Regions from separate parts of the Paenibacillus sp. J22FR83 genome, predicted to be linked through region 2. Evidence: predicted binding sites of a transcription regulator. Region 2 holds the regulator's gene; the other holds the start of a gene.
What was found. Region 2 encodes LexA, which represses DNA repair genes until DNA is damaged. Its sites were predicted from a motif close to CGAACATATGTTCG; they were not measured.
Positions count from the first base shown of each region.

Region 1: AC58PV_RS24200 (YolD-like family protein) is a predicted target of LexA. The motif match lies at 2,863-2,876, and genes of this name have one in related genera.

Region 1 is NZ_JCAUAM010000014.1:60,174-68,115, forward strand. Features, by position in the region: gene AC58PV_RS24185 (BsuBI/PstI family type II restriction endonuclease) at 1-280, opposite strand, end outside; gene AC58PV_RS24190 (SAM-dependent methyltransferase) at 277-1,764, opposite strand; gene AC58PV_RS24195 (MazG nucleotide pyrophosphohydrolase domain-containing protein) at 1,940-2,239, shown strand; gene AC58PV_RS24200 (YolD-like family protein) at 2,502-2,843, opposite strand; gene AC58PV_RS24205 (hypothetical protein) at 2,955-3,824, opposite strand; gene AC58PV_RS24210 (HNH endonuclease) at 3,940-4,875, opposite strand; gene AC58PV_RS24215 (PDDEXK family nuclease) at 4,872-6,188, opposite strand; gene AC58PV_RS24220 (hypothetical protein) at 6,212-6,637, opposite strand; gene AC58PV_RS24225 (hypothetical protein) at 6,756-6,941, opposite strand; gene AC58PV_RS24230 (hypothetical protein) at 7,175-7,942, opposite strand, start outside.
Region 2 is NZ_JCAUAM010000004.1:34,124-42,065, reverse strand. Features, by position in the region: gene metH (methionine synthase) at 1-3,191, opposite strand, end outside; gene AC58PV_RS08565 (1,2-dihydroxy-3-keto-5-methylthiopentene dioxygenase) at 3,407-3,946, shown strand; gene AC58PV_RS08560 (HAD family hydrolase) at 4,032-4,826, opposite strand; gene AC58PV_RS08555 (DUF896 domain-containing protein) at 4,868-5,053, opposite strand; gene AC58PV_RS08550 (LysM peptidoglycan-binding domain-containing protein) at 5,196-5,597, opposite strand; gene lexA (transcriptional repressor LexA) at 5,742-6,359, shown strand; gene AC58PV_RS08540 (aminopeptidase) at 6,430-7,668, opposite strand.

The DNA of each region.
Region 1 (7,942 bases), on a different contig from region 2:
ATGAAATCCCAGCTTCAATGAACTGGTGCATCGTTTGACGTCTAAATGTTTCTCGAGTGTTTGGGGCATACTCTTTCCCATAATTTATGCGACTAAACTCCATCATCGGTGTTATACCGATAAGCGGATTTCCCGCTTTTGACCATGTCTTATCAGCAGTTAAGTTTAATATTGCAAGAAGGCAAAGTGCGGATCGTTCATTTATTTGAGCTCTTGGTAAATCGAGAGCTTTAAGTATTTCCAAAGCTCCCTCAAGATTGGGGTGAGTTCCTTCGGTCACAAAATCTCCTCCAACTTTCGGTCTAGTTCTTCTTGACCTATTGTATCAGAGTTGGACATAACCCATCTACCAAAATATTCAAGAACCTCTCTGCTAGGATATTTCATAGTCCGAAGATCTGTTGCGTTGACCTGCGTGTGTCCGTTAAATACTCGAAAGTACTTATCAACTTCAGTTGAGTTTAAATATGCATATAAACCAAATGCTAACTCTGCGGATATTCCCTGTTTTTTGAAGTGAAGCACGTTAAGTCCGTTTTCGAACCCCACCTCAGAATAATCAACACTGGAGGGCGTTAGTACTCCCGCGACAATACGGCGTTTTTCCTCTTTTGACGAGAATCTCTTTACAACAGTGTAGTATCCATTCGGATAGAGCCATTTTTTCATAGTGTCATCTACAAAAACTGCGTTGGGTTTCTTCATAACTTTTGGATATTCGACTGTTGTCCCTACAAAGTGATTGGGATAGAACAAAGGAACTGTTCCTTCTTCTGGCATTTCACGCAAATGACCCTTAACTCGAAAATCTACAACAGGTCCAGTTGAAACCTCCACGCCAATCTCACTTAATGAATAGTGAACTGATGGATACCTTTCAATAAAGCTTGGTTCATTTGACGTTGGGATATGAATGAACATCTCTGAATCCAAAGGTTGCACAATTTTCTCGAACGGATATGAGTTTGTTGAATAATCGATAAAGCTATCGTCTTTTGAAGTTGAAATTGTTACGTTAGATTGCTTTCCTCCACGTTCAAGCAAAAGAATCACGTTCTCTTGAAGTACTTCATCATCTTTAAAAGCCTTGTCCCTCGAATCAAACAAATGCATATGCTTTATTGCTGTTTTTTCAAGGAGTAGTTGACGAAATGGGCGAAAATAAGGTCCGTTACAGAAGCTTCTAGGAATGATTGCCACGATCTGACCATTTTCCTCCGTAAGCTGAATGGCAAGTCCGACAAAAGCAGAATAAAGATTAACCGTCTCTATACCAACGCCACGTAGGATCTTACGATGACGAGATGAACTCATAATTTTTTTATAAGGCGGATTCAGAATAGCATGGGTGAAGCGAATTTTTGTCCCTGCAAGTAAGCTATCTTCATTCATTAAAGTGGTCGTAGCCCATTCTATAAAGTCCTCAGATATTACTTCACTTTTCAAAGATAGCTTGTCATCAAATAGACCTAATGTGTTTTGGAGCCGCTCTCTTAATACCTCATCAATCTCAACAACAGTAACCTCAGCATGATCGCTTATCTGTTCCGAAGTAAGACGTTCTAAGACAGCACTCGTTAATGCTCCGATACCTGCTCCTGGGTCAAGAATGTTTGCATTTGACAGTTTGGTCCTATCGAAAAGAGAAGCCATAAATTTTGCGACACTCGATGGAGTCAAAAATTGACCGAGTTCGGATTTACGTTTTAATAAAGGATTTACTGCTAATCGCTCTTTATCTAGAGTTTCAAGTAATTGAGACATAAAACACCTCTGACTGCTTATTTTAAACACTAAGTTCTAGTATAACACGCTATGCAAACGTATGATCCGATTTCCATTAAAAACTAATGACACCTTGGAAAAACGATAACTTGGTTCTATAATTGATAGGGAGCACCCTAACACGAATACATAATAAAGGGATGGATAGGCATTAATGAAAATAACTGAAATGCAAAAACACGTTAACGAGCTTAGTATCTCCAGAGGATTTGATAAGTCCACAATAGAACAAAGAAGTCTCTTTCTTGTTACTGAAGTAGGTGAAATGGTTCGAGAATTGTTGCATATTTCTTATCATCCAGATCACAAAGACATTGAGGAAATAAAAGAACGCCTTGGGCTTGAAATGTACGATATTGTTTGGAATATCTGCGAACTTGCCAACAAGTTAGAGATTGACCTAGAAAGGTCTTTCACGAGTAAGATGGAAATAAACAAAACAAGAACTTGGTAGTGCTGATCGCTCCTTGATGATGTAATTTTGTAAAAATCTTAAAAGCGCCGTGCTCTAGACGCGGCGCATGGCAAGGACATAACCTTATAGATTCAAGTACACGTCAAGACCAGTAATCTGCATTATGATCCAGCTGTTCGGGTACTTGTAGTAAGCTTTCAGGTTTGTGGTTAGCTCAAGCATACTAACGACTCCCTCCTTCGCAATACGGTTCTAAAAAGCAAGAATGCCTTCCAAGGGCGAACCCCCAGAAGGCAAAAACTTAGTCAATATAATGGTTATCATGGCATGTTGCTTTCAAAACCTCGCTAAACTTGATCCACTCACACTCTCCAACTCGGAACTGGCGTAGCTGTTGATCTACCCTCGTTACGATACCGCGGATCTCCCTATTCTCGAACGGATCAAATACTTCAAATGTCGCTTCTGCTTCTTGGCGGTAGGATTGAGCGACAGCAGCTGCAATGGTTTGAATCTCATCTGTGGCTAAGGTCGGCTTCTCGCGGCGGTTTTGCTCTTTATAATTTTGGATGATGCTATTTCGATGCTCGGGCAAGATGAAGCGTGTTTCCCACATTCCGTTACCTGCAAGCTTATGTCCCATTATTTATACCCCCAATACAAGAACTAACGTTCGATTATTAATTAAATTATATTGGATATGATCTGGAACCGCAAGATGATTAATGCTACCAAAATCATGTTATGGCTGTTTCTATTGCAAAGGCGAGATATCTCTTTTAAATAGAATTTTCTTGAGATCCTTCTTAGCATCTTCTTTCTTATCCTTAACCCCTAGAAAATCAACTAAGGAATTCAATGAACTATATCGACCGTTCAACACCCATATACCCTTTGCTATTTTGTAACTAATGTCGTTCTCTAAATCCCGCACCGTTTCCATCAAATCATACATATTAATATCATCGATAATCTTATTTTCCATTAAAAACTTTACAATTGCATAAATTCTTTCGTCATCGATATTTTTTGATCTTTCTGTAGCTACATTTAACGAAGAACCACTACTGTCCCCATGAACCAATATATTATAAATAAAGCTTTGAATATCTTCCTTAAAAACGGCAATGCTCTCTAAACAGTGTGAGATGGTCTCCAATTCTTGTTGTACTTCATCTTCTGAGAGTTCGAGATCATCCTTCAGCCATTTGATAAATTCTTCTGCTGAAGACAAGTCAATCTCATCTTCATTTTCTCTTAGGTAATCCTGAGCACCTTGCACAATTTTATCAACAAGTTGTTTACTAAGTTTCGTCTTGATGCTGTCCTCGTGATTTTTCTTCATTTTAATCAAGTCTTTAACAGGGTATTGAGAAGCCTTTTTGTCTATTTTTTTGTGGTGTTTTGAGCACATAAACATAAGATTAGCTACACCATGACGTTCTTTATCGCTTTGATTTGAATTATATCTAGGTCCACCTGGACTATCTGCTTCGATATGTGCTAATTCACCGATATAAATTTGGTCTTCTTCATCGTAAATAGGTTCATCACAATTTGGGAATGCACACTGATTGCCACTTTTCAAAGCAACATCCCTGGTGACTGGTTTATTTGGTGTCATACTCCGAACTCCTTAAACTGATATGATTTCATGTTTACCAAAAATATAATATCCCCTAATTTATTATAAAAATAACTGATACAATGAACTATTTCGGGTAGAGATCGCCTAGAACTTAATTAAGCTTATCCTTGTGACGAGTTCGATGCCAGTTCAGGTACGGCAGATTCTTCTCGTTGACCGTGATGATATCAGTGTCCCTAATGTTCAATGACATTATCGTTAAGAGATCGAGCAAAGGCGAAATGATGATCTCGCCTGAATCCTGGAATGAGATATACCCCTTATCGAATAAGGAATCGTGATTTGGACAAAGCAGGAAACCGTTATTGGGATCAACCCGTTCCTCTGGCTTCTCTATGCACTTACTCCAAGGTTTGATGTGGCTACCAGTCAGAAAGCGCTCATCCGAAACGCTGCACATACGGCACTTCTTGCTTAGATCCAGTAGGTCTCGCTTGAATTTACCCTGACCGATTCTAGCTTTAATCATTTGATCCTTTTCGGTTGATGATAATGGCAGGGAGTTTACCCCGTTAGCCATTTCCTCCATCTCTTTTACCGTATCTTCGGGCAACTTGTTGTTGCTGTAATTGTTGTAAGGGAAGGTGTCCAGCTGCTTTACTGGAATCAACTCATAGATGAAATCCTTCTTCTTGTTTAAATAAGTTACATCTTGCGTTGTTGTAGCGAAAGCTCTCGGAATAAACGTAAAGTAGCAAAAATCAGTATTGAACCCCTCATGATCGAAGTATGTTCGAACTACTAAAGTATGACTTACTTTAGATGGAAGCTCTAGGACAGCAGGGACGTTTGGAACCGAGGTTCTTGGGTTGTCCTTACCTTCACGATGCCAACGGACGGTAATCTTAATTGATTCACCGTTATCACCGTGTACGAAATGGGATTGCTTTTGGGTTTGCTTATTATTATCTTTAGTCGTTTCAGCACCATTATCCTTCAACCATTTCTCCGCTCGTTCCTTACCTATCTTATGTAACCACGGATTTACAACAGGATCATCTTTTGTGGGAATTACTGCAAACTTCATCGACTATTCTCCATCTCAGCATTATTGTTTGTCAGCGCGGCTAAGTGTTTTTCTAAATATTCCTCTAAATTGGAAAGCTCCAAGTAAGGGACTACGATCAAGGGTATACCCCTGGATGTACAATAGTCAGTCTTAATCGAATCATTCCTACGCCGTTCCTCATGTCCCGATGTTCCACCAAATGCTTTGACCATTTCGTAATGCTGCCTACCGTGATACTCGATAAGACAAAGCAGAGTGTCTCCATTAAATACTGCAAAATCGAAAGGTAAGGGTTTTTTGTAACGGCAATCATCGAATCTATACTGACGAATGAAGCTAAGCTGCTGTTGGGTTAGGAAATTAGTTATTCGCTTCTCACCCTTAGATTCTCTGCAATAAGGACATCTATTACCATTCCTGAACTCATCTAACGAAGTCTTGAACTTAAAATCGCAAGTCACATGACGCATCATTATTTTGGTCTTTGAAGTGACATACTCGCCAAGCACCTCATACTCAGAACCCTCTTGCTCGAAGATATATTTTTTGAAATCCTCTGTTGTCCATTGGATATTGCCAGCACACCTCGGGCATCCATACCCCGCTATGAGATTATCGGGAGAAGCACTGTATTCATGATCGCAAACAGTATGTCTTAGCTCGATCTTGGTTCGATTGTTCTTGTACTCTCCGAGGATGATATACTCGTCACCATATTTATCCTTGATTGACTGTTTGAACTCTTCGGTGGTTTTTCTTATATTACCGTAACAATAAGGACATCTGTTACCTTTAATAAAGTCATTAGGTAAAACGGTATACTCTTTACCGCATGACTTGTGCAAAACGGGTATTTTGGACTTAGCTCCCGTATACACCCCAAGGAAAGTGTACTCATCACCAACTAGATCGTATACTTGCAGCTTGAACTGTTTATCGGACTTCTTTTGTGCTCCAAAACATTGAGGACAGCGAGTCCCATCTAGGAAGTGGGCAGGAGTGACCATATAGTTATGTCCACACTTATTATGCTGCATCTCTATTTTAGTCCCATTAGCGACATAATTGCCGATAACTCGATACTCATCAGCAACGAGATTCCTAACTTCGCTCTCAAATTGATCCTGAGTCCTTCTCCTGCTTTCAATAAAACATTTTCTGCATCTCGTTCCATTGATGAACATGTACGGTCTCATCGAAATTTCGGAGTTACATTTGTTATGTCTGAAGGTGATCTTGGTGTTGGCGTTTATATATGTTCCAAGAACTGTGTACTCTTCCCCTGCTAAAACATAAACCTTTAGCTTATAAAGTTCTGTGGTCATTTTCATCGGATATCACCAGATCCTATACCTCATGACGTTATATAATTGGCTTGTTCCGGCACAACCGTGAACTTATTCGGACCACCAAGAACCCGAATGTAATTACCCCATATATGGAACTTCCAATGTTCGCCTTCGTTTGGGTTTACTACCTGAAGGTCGAGAGTAATCATCTTACGTAGCTCCTTAAAGTCTACGTAATAGATGTTGCTACCTTCTAGTCGAACAGCTAAAACCGCGATGTCCGCCTCATCCAGAAGTTCTACTTGTTTTATTGTGAGGTCAAACCAACCCTTACCGTTCGGGTGAAGCTTGGAGGATGGTGTGCAGACAACGATCCGCTTTCCATTGATCATACCTTGAAACATAATTTGTTTCCTGTTAATTGTTGAAAGGGAACAGCCGTACTTTTGAGTTAGTTTGTTAACAACGATTTTCTTGTCAGGAACAGACATTTCAAAACCCCCATATGCCGTATTTTTCCATATCATAGCATATGGTTTTGTAACCTGCAGAGGATTTTGAAGGGCTAACAGCTTGCTGTTAGCCGAGTCGTGGCTAAACACGATTGCATTACTTGTTTCTGCCTCCTGGCTCAAAATCATTTCGGCACCATCTGACAAAGTTGGTTGAATGGGTTAGATACGTCTTAGCGGTTTTTGGCTTTAGGTTACCTACTGCCAATTGCTCCGTTACTTCTTGCTCATACTGCTCATACAATAACTCCAATTGTTTAATAAGATCCTGCGATGCTTTCATTCGGTTTAGCCCCCTTGGGATAAGTAATAAGCCTATTATACTGAATTGGAAGCATTTGCATAAGTAATTGGAACTATGTGATTCGACATATGTGATTGAAGTATGTGATCAAACTATGTGTTAAAGTATGTGATTTAAAATACCATTCATGCTGTGTGATTGATGGTAAGTTATCCATAAAGAAAGAAAAAGCTGCCGTTTTTCACTGGCAGCTGTAGAACCCTGATGGGGCATTATTTTTTTGATACCGCTCCTTCCTTGCCCTTCGAACCATCCTTGTTTTTCAAATCCTTGTATACCGCGTAGCCTGCTATTCCTGCTGCAACCACTGCCCAAGGTCCCATAAATGCTGCCGCGAGAGCTACCCCCTTGATAGCCAATGACCATCCTACCGTATTGGACGCAAATCTAACTGGCTTTGAGTCCCATACACGTTCCATAGGTGGCGACGAGACTTTATCTACTCTCATATTGAAAGCTTTTCGAAGCTTTTCAGTTAAAGTAAATCCTCCGCGACCATTATTGTCATACTCTTTTGAAGTGGCTTCATCAGTAATCTTAACTCCGGCTATATACAACTCACTTAGATTCGGAAAGCGTTCAAATATGCGAGGGTTCGGCTTTCTTGGAAAGAGAAGGTGCCAAGGCTTACTCGGACTAAAGCCAATCTCCTGACGGACACGACCTTCTGCAAGCCTGGAATTATCGATCCTAAGACAAGTTAAGTTTTTGAACTTCTTCAAATCTCCGAAATGGAACAGGTCAACAACATTCCCTTTGCTCACTTTTAACTGAATAGCCCTTGGCATTGTCTTTAGAACTTCTGGTGAAAACCTCGGTCGGAAAGCAATATCGTTAATAACAAGTCCCGTCCCAGTAATCTCAACACTCTCTACCAGTCTGAAATCACCGACCATTAATTTTATCTTCTGCATTAAGTGTTCCGACATCAGACGAAGTGCGTTCAGTGTTGAGATAGCATTTCCGTTCGCATTAAAAAC
Region 2 (7,942 bases):
ACATCACGCATGATGTGATGAACGCGCTCCGCGAAACCTTCCGCTACTTCAAGGGCTGTCGCTTGCAACGCATGGGATTTCAAATAATCCCCGCTGTCGCGCCATTCTTTTGCCAATTCGTTAATACCATGGCCAGCTGTCACGAGGAGGAATCCTACATAATCCATTTCGCCGCTCTCTACGGATTTCAAATAATCTGCCAAGCAGAGATAGGGCTCTTTATCTTGACGAGGGAATGTAAATGTCTCCAGCACCTTGCTAGTATCCGCAGGATCGTACACAATCACATCATTTCCATTCGATTGTGCAGGGAAGAAACGATACATACCGTGAGCTTTAATGATACCGTTATGTTGAGCAGCATGAAGAATGGAATCTACCGTATCCTTCAACTGTAGTGCTTTGGAATCCTTATCACTCAGCAGTTGTTCTACTTTGCCCTTCAAACCTAAATGATGACCTAGCAGCATTTGCATGTTCACATAGGGCATTAAATGGCTGATCGGGTAATCCCGTAGAATATGACGATCCGTATCTTGCGGCACCTGAACAGGCAGATCCTTCGAAACTGCAGAAGAACTCACACGTGTAAGCTGTGGCATCTTCTCTTCTTTACGTCCAGTGTCCATGACATCGGATTCCAGGCTATCACGAAGCTCTTGAATCAACCGTTTGCGCTGATCAGGGTCACTCAGTTTGTTCGCAATATCAAGCCCATCCATCGCATCCTTGGCATAGAGTACTACGCCTTCATATTCCGGTTGAATACGTGTCTTGGTGAATTTACGAGTGAGCGCAGCACCACCGACGAGAATCGGGACATCTACACCCGCTGTCCGTAAATCTTGCGCAGTGATTACCATTTGTTGCGCGGATTTAACGAGCAAACCAGATAGTCCGATCGCATCCGCTTGCTCTCTGCGATAAGCTTCGATGATTTGTTCTGGCGGTACCTTGATCCCTAAATTAACAATCTTATAGCCATTATTGGAAAGGATGATTTCAACGAGATTTTTCCCAATATCGTGAACGTCCCCTTTGACCGTTGCCAGAATGATTTTCCCCTTAACCGCAGTCTCCGATTTCTCCATAAAAGGCTCCAAAAAAGTAACGGATGCCTTCATGACCTCAGCGCTTTGAAGCACCTCAGCAACGATCAATTCGTTGCCATTGAACAGACGACCAACTTCCTCCATTCCCTTCATGAGCGGCCCGTTAATGACCTCTAGTGGGGAATACGTTTGAAGTGCAATCTCCAAATCAGGGATTAAGCCTTCCTTCGTACCTTCAACAACGTAAGAGCCCAGTCTCTCTTCCAAAGACAGATTCGAAATCTTCTCCTTCTTCTCAACTTTCTTCTCACGGAAATGGGCAACGAACTGCGCCAACGTATCGTCGTTCGTATTATAAATGAGCTCCTCTGCTAATTGACGCTCCGTTTCAGGAATCGACGCATACCGCTCTAGTTTCTCCGTATTAACGATCGCATAATCAAGTCCGGCTTTCGTACAATGGTACAAGTAAACCGAGTTCAGAACTTCACGACCTGCATCCGGCAAACCGAATGAGATGTTGCTTAGACCTAGAATCGTTTTGGCGAGTGGATACTTTTCTTTGATCAGCTTGATGCCTTCGATTGTTTCTACTGCAGAACCAATGTACTGCGGATCACCAGACCCTACAGGGAACATATTGGGATCAAAAATAATATCTTCTGGGTTCATACCATACTTGCCAGTTAGGAGTTCATATGAACGTGTTGCGACCTCGATTTTGGCTTCACGAGAAACCGCCTGCCCACGCTCATCAATAAGAATACAAACAACGGATGCGCCGTACCGATGAATGAGCGGTAGAATCCCCGCAAATTTCGTTTCGCCATCTTCCAAGTTAATGGAGTTAATAATCGCTTTTCCTTGCGAATATTTGAGTCCAAGCTCGATAATATGATCATAAGTCGAGTCGATCATCAACGGAACTTTAACCTTTTTCACCACTTCTTGCATGAATTCTTCTACCGCATAAGCTTCATCAATATCCGTATCCTGTAAATTAATGTCGATCACATGAGCGCCATTCTTCACCTGATTACGGGCGATTTCAGAACCTTCTTCAAACTTGCCTTCTTTAATAAGCCGCTTAAACTTTCTGGATCCCGAAATATTCGTCCGCTCACCAACCATGATGGGACGATTTTCCGGCTCGATATAAACGGTCTCAATCCCTGAAATCGCAGGTGGATGTGTGCCATATGTCGCTCTTGGTGTATAGTTCGCAAGTGTTTCTGCCATTGCTCTAATGTGATCAGGTGTCGTACCGCAGCAACCGCCAGCGATGTTAAGCCAACCTTGTTCAGCAAAGCCAGCCATCTTTTTGGCCAAAGACTCCGGAGACTCATGATAATGCCCATTCTCATCTGGCAAGCCTGCATTCGGATAACAACTAATCGCTGTATCGGCAATTCCAGAAAGCGTACGAATATGATCCCGCATAAATTCAGGCCCTGTCGCACAGTTCAATCCCATTGAAATTGGCTTCAAATGCTCTAGGGAAATATAGAAGGATTCTATATTCTGACCTGCAAGCGTTGTTCCCATCGGTTCAATCGTACCCGAGATCATGATAGGAAGTTCTACACCTAATGTTTCAAAAGCTCTGCGAATTCCGATACTGCCCGCTTTCACGTTCAGTGTATCTTGGGAAGTCTCTAACAGCATGGCATCAACGCCTGTTTCGACTAGTGCTAGCGCTTGTTGATAGTAGCTTTCTTCCAATTCCTCAAACGTAACGCCACCTGTCACGGACAAAGTCTTAGTCGTCGGTCCCATTGCACCCACAACATAACGCGGCCATTCCGGTGTCGAATATTTTTCCGCGGCAGCAATCGCCAATTTCGCAGCAGCGATGTTCAACTCGCGATGACGATCTTGCAAGTCATATTCTGCCAGTACGACACTCGTCGTTCCGAACGTATTCGTTTCTATCATATCAGCGCCGGCGGCGAAATAAGCTTCATGAATTTTTTGAATAACATCTGGGCGTGTAACACATAGAATTTCATTACATCCGTCTAGGTCATCGCTACCGAAATCCTCAGCAGTCAAATCCTCTTGCTGAATCATCGTACCCATGGCACCATCTAGGATCATAATCTTCTTCTTAAGCTGTTCTTGAATCGGTGGTTTCTTCATGACTAGACTCCCTCTCAACTTTTCCTAACGCAGAATCATAAAAAACGACAAATTATGTTAAGATTTAGTGTAACAGAATACGGCTTCTATGAAAAGATTTTGAATTATCATTAATTCCTATTGGATTTATCGGAAAAATTTATTTCCTTCCATCGACAGTTAGCTTGATATCCACTATAATATGTATATATTTATTTATGAAAGAGGGATATCACATGGCACAAATTAGAATTCGTAACACCAATGAGCGCATCGAAGGCGAAGCAGAAGTTAAAGCCTTCTTAGATAGTCAAGAAGTCGTATACGAACATTGGGATGCGAACAAGCTTCCTGCAGCACTTCGTGAGAAATTCATCCTTAGCGATGACGAGAAAGCAGAAATCATTTCCACTTATGAAGCTGAAATTAAAGATCTAGCTGCACGACGCGGGTATGAAATTTGGGATGTTATCTCCCTATCTGACGTAACTCCGAATATTGAAGAATTATTGAAGAAATTCGAACAAGTGCACACGCATACCGAAGATGAAATTCGCGCTATCGTTTCTGGTAAAGGGATATTCATCATCAAGTCCGAAGAGCTAGGCTATTTCGATGTAGAACTTGAGCCAGGTGATGTGATTTCCGTTCCAGAAAACACGAACCATTTCTTCACCTTGATGGAAAATCGTGAAATCGTCGCTGTTCGCCTTTTCATCGAAAAAGATGGCTGGGTTGCTTACAATATTGATGATCCTGACTTTATTAAAGCTTAATCCAGCGTTCATGCAAACAAGAAAGCCCAATAGCACTTTAGACCATTGCGTCTTAAGCAGCTGTTGGGCTTTATTTCTATTGAAATTAACCTTTATCGATGATCGGTAAAATATCCTGAAGACGTGATACCTCATAAGCAGGTACAATTTCATCGCCACTCTTAAGTCCGTGATGATTAATCCAAATGTTGCGCATGCCAATACTTCCAGATCCTAAAATGTCTGTAGTCAGCTTGTCCCCAATCATAATGCCCTCTTCTTCACTAATTTCTAGAAGACCCAAAGCATAACGGAAAATGGCGGCAGCTGGCTTCCCTTGCCCAAATTCACCAGAAATCACGATATGATCAAAATAGGATGCAATCTCAGGCACTCCTGCTAATTTCTCTTTTTGCAAGTCAGGTGAACCATTGGTTAAAAGAAGAAGTTTGTATTTCCCTTTCAACGCATCTAATACTCGGAAGGTTTCTTCATATACATAAGGACGACTGCGACGTTCGGCAGCAAATAATTCCCCAAGCTTGTACCCTAACTCACGATCTTCAATTCCTAATCCCGCAAGTCCTCTAGTCCAAGATTCTGTTCGGTAGCCAGGAGCCAATTTCTCTAATTTACGGAAGTTCTCATCTTCGCCTTGCGTGAAGTTAGCCCATAGTCCTTCAAAAGGGTTAATCCCAATCATTTTGGTAAATGGGAACGGCTCGTATGATTCATATAAACTCCTAGCTTCTTTACGAACAGATGCTTCTAATTCCTCTGGGTTCAAGCCATTCACATGCTTCGCCGCCTCTGCACATGTTGCAGCAAAAGCCTCCTCCACACTACGATCATCCCATAACAGTGTATCATCCAAATCAAACAGAACAGCTTTCAACGTCATCATTCATTTCCCCTTTGAATGTAGTATCTATTGTAGTAAGGTTATTTCTCTTCGTCAGTAAACTTAATGGAATCTAATTGAACTTTCAGGTTACCCCTGAATGCGTTAATATAGATTTTCCTTAGCTCATTTCGCTCATCAATCTCTGCGTCAGTTAGGCCAACGGTCTTCGCCTTCCGAGCTAGTTCATTGATTCGCTCAATTGTCTTATCCATGCTGTCACTCATTGTAATCCTCCCAGTCAAAATTTCATATGATTACTACTTTGCCATCACCGATTAGGAATGTCAAGGAAACAACGCAAAGAGACATAGCAACAGGTGGCTATGCCTCGAACAATCATCTATAGCATGAACTATTAATAGCTCATTATGGTAGTAATATAACTTGTCCTTCTTGCAAGGAACTGTTCGATAAGTGATTAAATGATCTCAATTTCTCAACGTAAGAACGTGTGTTCTCACTTTTCTTTTTGTGAGCTTCTGCAATCCCCCAAAGCGTATCACCACTCTGAATAACAACCTTCTCGTGTTGCGTAGCTTTGGCTACTGCTTGTGCGGAAGTGATCGGTGTTGACACTGTTACTGAGCCTTCACCAGCATAGGCTTGTACGATCGCACCGAATGAAAACACAGTTCCAAGAATTACTGCTATCACTAAGAAACGAAGTAGTAGCTTCGCATATACCTGTTTAATCGTCATCCTTTTGGATGCATGAGCAGTACCTTGAAGTGTTGTTCTTCCATTAGATTGTGAATAAGCCATATACATAAAATCATCCCCCAAACATTTGTTCTGTTTTTAGAATAACACGAACACATGTTTGAGTCAACCATTTCTCGAACTTATGTTTGTACGAACTCGGGTTCTATGTTATACTTTGGGTAATGATTACCAGTATTGGAGTGATATCTTATGAGTAAAATTTCGCAGCGTCAACTAGCAATCATGGAATTCATTAAGAGCGAAGTGAAAGATAAGGGGTATCCGCCTTCCGTTCGAGAAATCGGCGAAGCTGTTGGACTTGCCTCCAGTTCTACCGTACATGGCCATTTGGAACGTCTTGAGAAAAAAGGCATGATTCGTCGAGATCCTACCAAACCGCGTGCAATTGAAATTCTAGGGCTTGATGGCGCCGAATCTCAATTCGCAGTGTCCGTCGCTCGTGTTCCCCTTGTTGGTAAAGTAACAGCTGGTGTTCCTATTACAGCCACTGAGAATATCGAAGATTACTTCCCTCTTCCTACAAGTATGGTCGGTGACAACAACGTGTTCATGCTGAGCATTATGGGAGACAGTATGATTGAAGCTGGTATTCATAATGGTGACTATGTGATCGTTAAACAACAACAAACCGCGAATAACGGTGATATCGTTGTCGCGATGACGGAAGATGATGAAGCTACTGTTAAGCGTTTCTACAAGGAGAAGGATCATATCCGCCTTCAACCAGAGAACTCCGCTTTACAACCTATTCTTTTGAAGAATGTAACGATTCTTGGACGAGTAATTGGATTGTTCCGGGATATGTAAGTTCGGCAGATATCACAAAAAAAGCAAGGCTCTCCAAGTGAATTTCACTTAAGAGCCTTGCTTTTTACATTTAAAACGTCAATACCCAGTTCCCTGCACGGAAGATTGGTTCGATCGAACCATCAGCCAGTTCCCCATCGATTTCAAGCTCTGCAGAACCGATCATGAAGTCTACATGAATTAATGAGCTATTCCCTCCGCGATCCTTTAACTCTGCATTCGATAGCTTCGTACCATCCTTCAAGTTAATTGGGTAACAACTACCCAATGCCAAGTGGCATGAAGCATTCTCGTCAATGCCTGTGTTGTAGAAAATACGATTCAAATTGGAAATCGGCGAATCAAAAGGTACGAGTGCAACCTCACCTAAATAGCGTGCGCCTTCATCCATATCCAACAAACGTGCCAAGTGCTCATAACCCACCTCTGCTTGAAAGTCTACTACCTTTCCAGCTTCGAACGTAAAAGAGAACCGGTCCACTAAAGCCCCGTTGATATTTAATGGCATCGTACTTGCAACTGTACCATTAACACCAGTTCGGTTAGGAATGGTGAACACTTCTTCTGTCGGCATGTTGGCCACGTAACGCACACCGCGCGAGTTTTTATTATCCCCACCTAGCCAAATATGTCCTTCCGGTAGCTCGACGCGTAAATCCGTCCCTGTAGCCCGGTATCGCAATGCTTTATAACTTCTTTCATTCAACGAGCTATGTATAGCTTTCAACGTATCCAAATGTGACTGCCAAGCCTCAATAGGATTTTCTTCATAGACACGGTTAATTTTAAAAATAGCATCCCACATCGCAGGAACTCGCTGCTCCTCGGGCAGATCACCATACACAATAGAAGCCCAAGCCTCCGTAGGAGCTTTAATTAAACACCAACTGAACTCACCTGTTCGCACATATTGCTGATACTTGCTTCTTGCTGTTGAAGCGGCTTTCGATGCTCGAGAAATTAAACTGGCATCTATACCATCGTATAAATTCGGATTCGGTACTTTAATGTTCAATAAAGCCCCTCCGTTTTCAACAAAACGTTCGAGCATCGTCGTATACCACTCTGGATAGTAATCCATTGAATCCTCGGATGCATAGTCAAATTTATTACGAGTTACCACATCATCCTGCCAATGCACATGGACAAAATTTGCTCCAGCCTCGTAAGCTTTCTGCACGATTAATCTTGTTAAATCCAATGTCTCAATGGGTGCTTCCACCAACAAATCCTGACCTTTATTTAAGTTAACACCGATTCGAATGACTAACTCTGCATACTTCTCTAAATGACGATTTAAATTATCCATTGTTCAATTACACTCCTTCGCATTAAAAAGCCCATCAGTACATGCTATGCGAGTCTGAAGGGCGATACGTATCTAACTGTCCCTCTAATCATACAATACCCGATTAGTGATTAGCAATGAATGGAGCACAGGAGTCTGCGTTGAGCTAATCTACTACTCAAGAGGTGTTATCGAGGGATGTTGGTCAAATTTTGGGAATGAGTTTTCCCCTATCGGGCTTTGGTAGCTCGGATTTTGGTGATGGGCTTGGAAGGTAAGCTAGTTGATAAGTTTT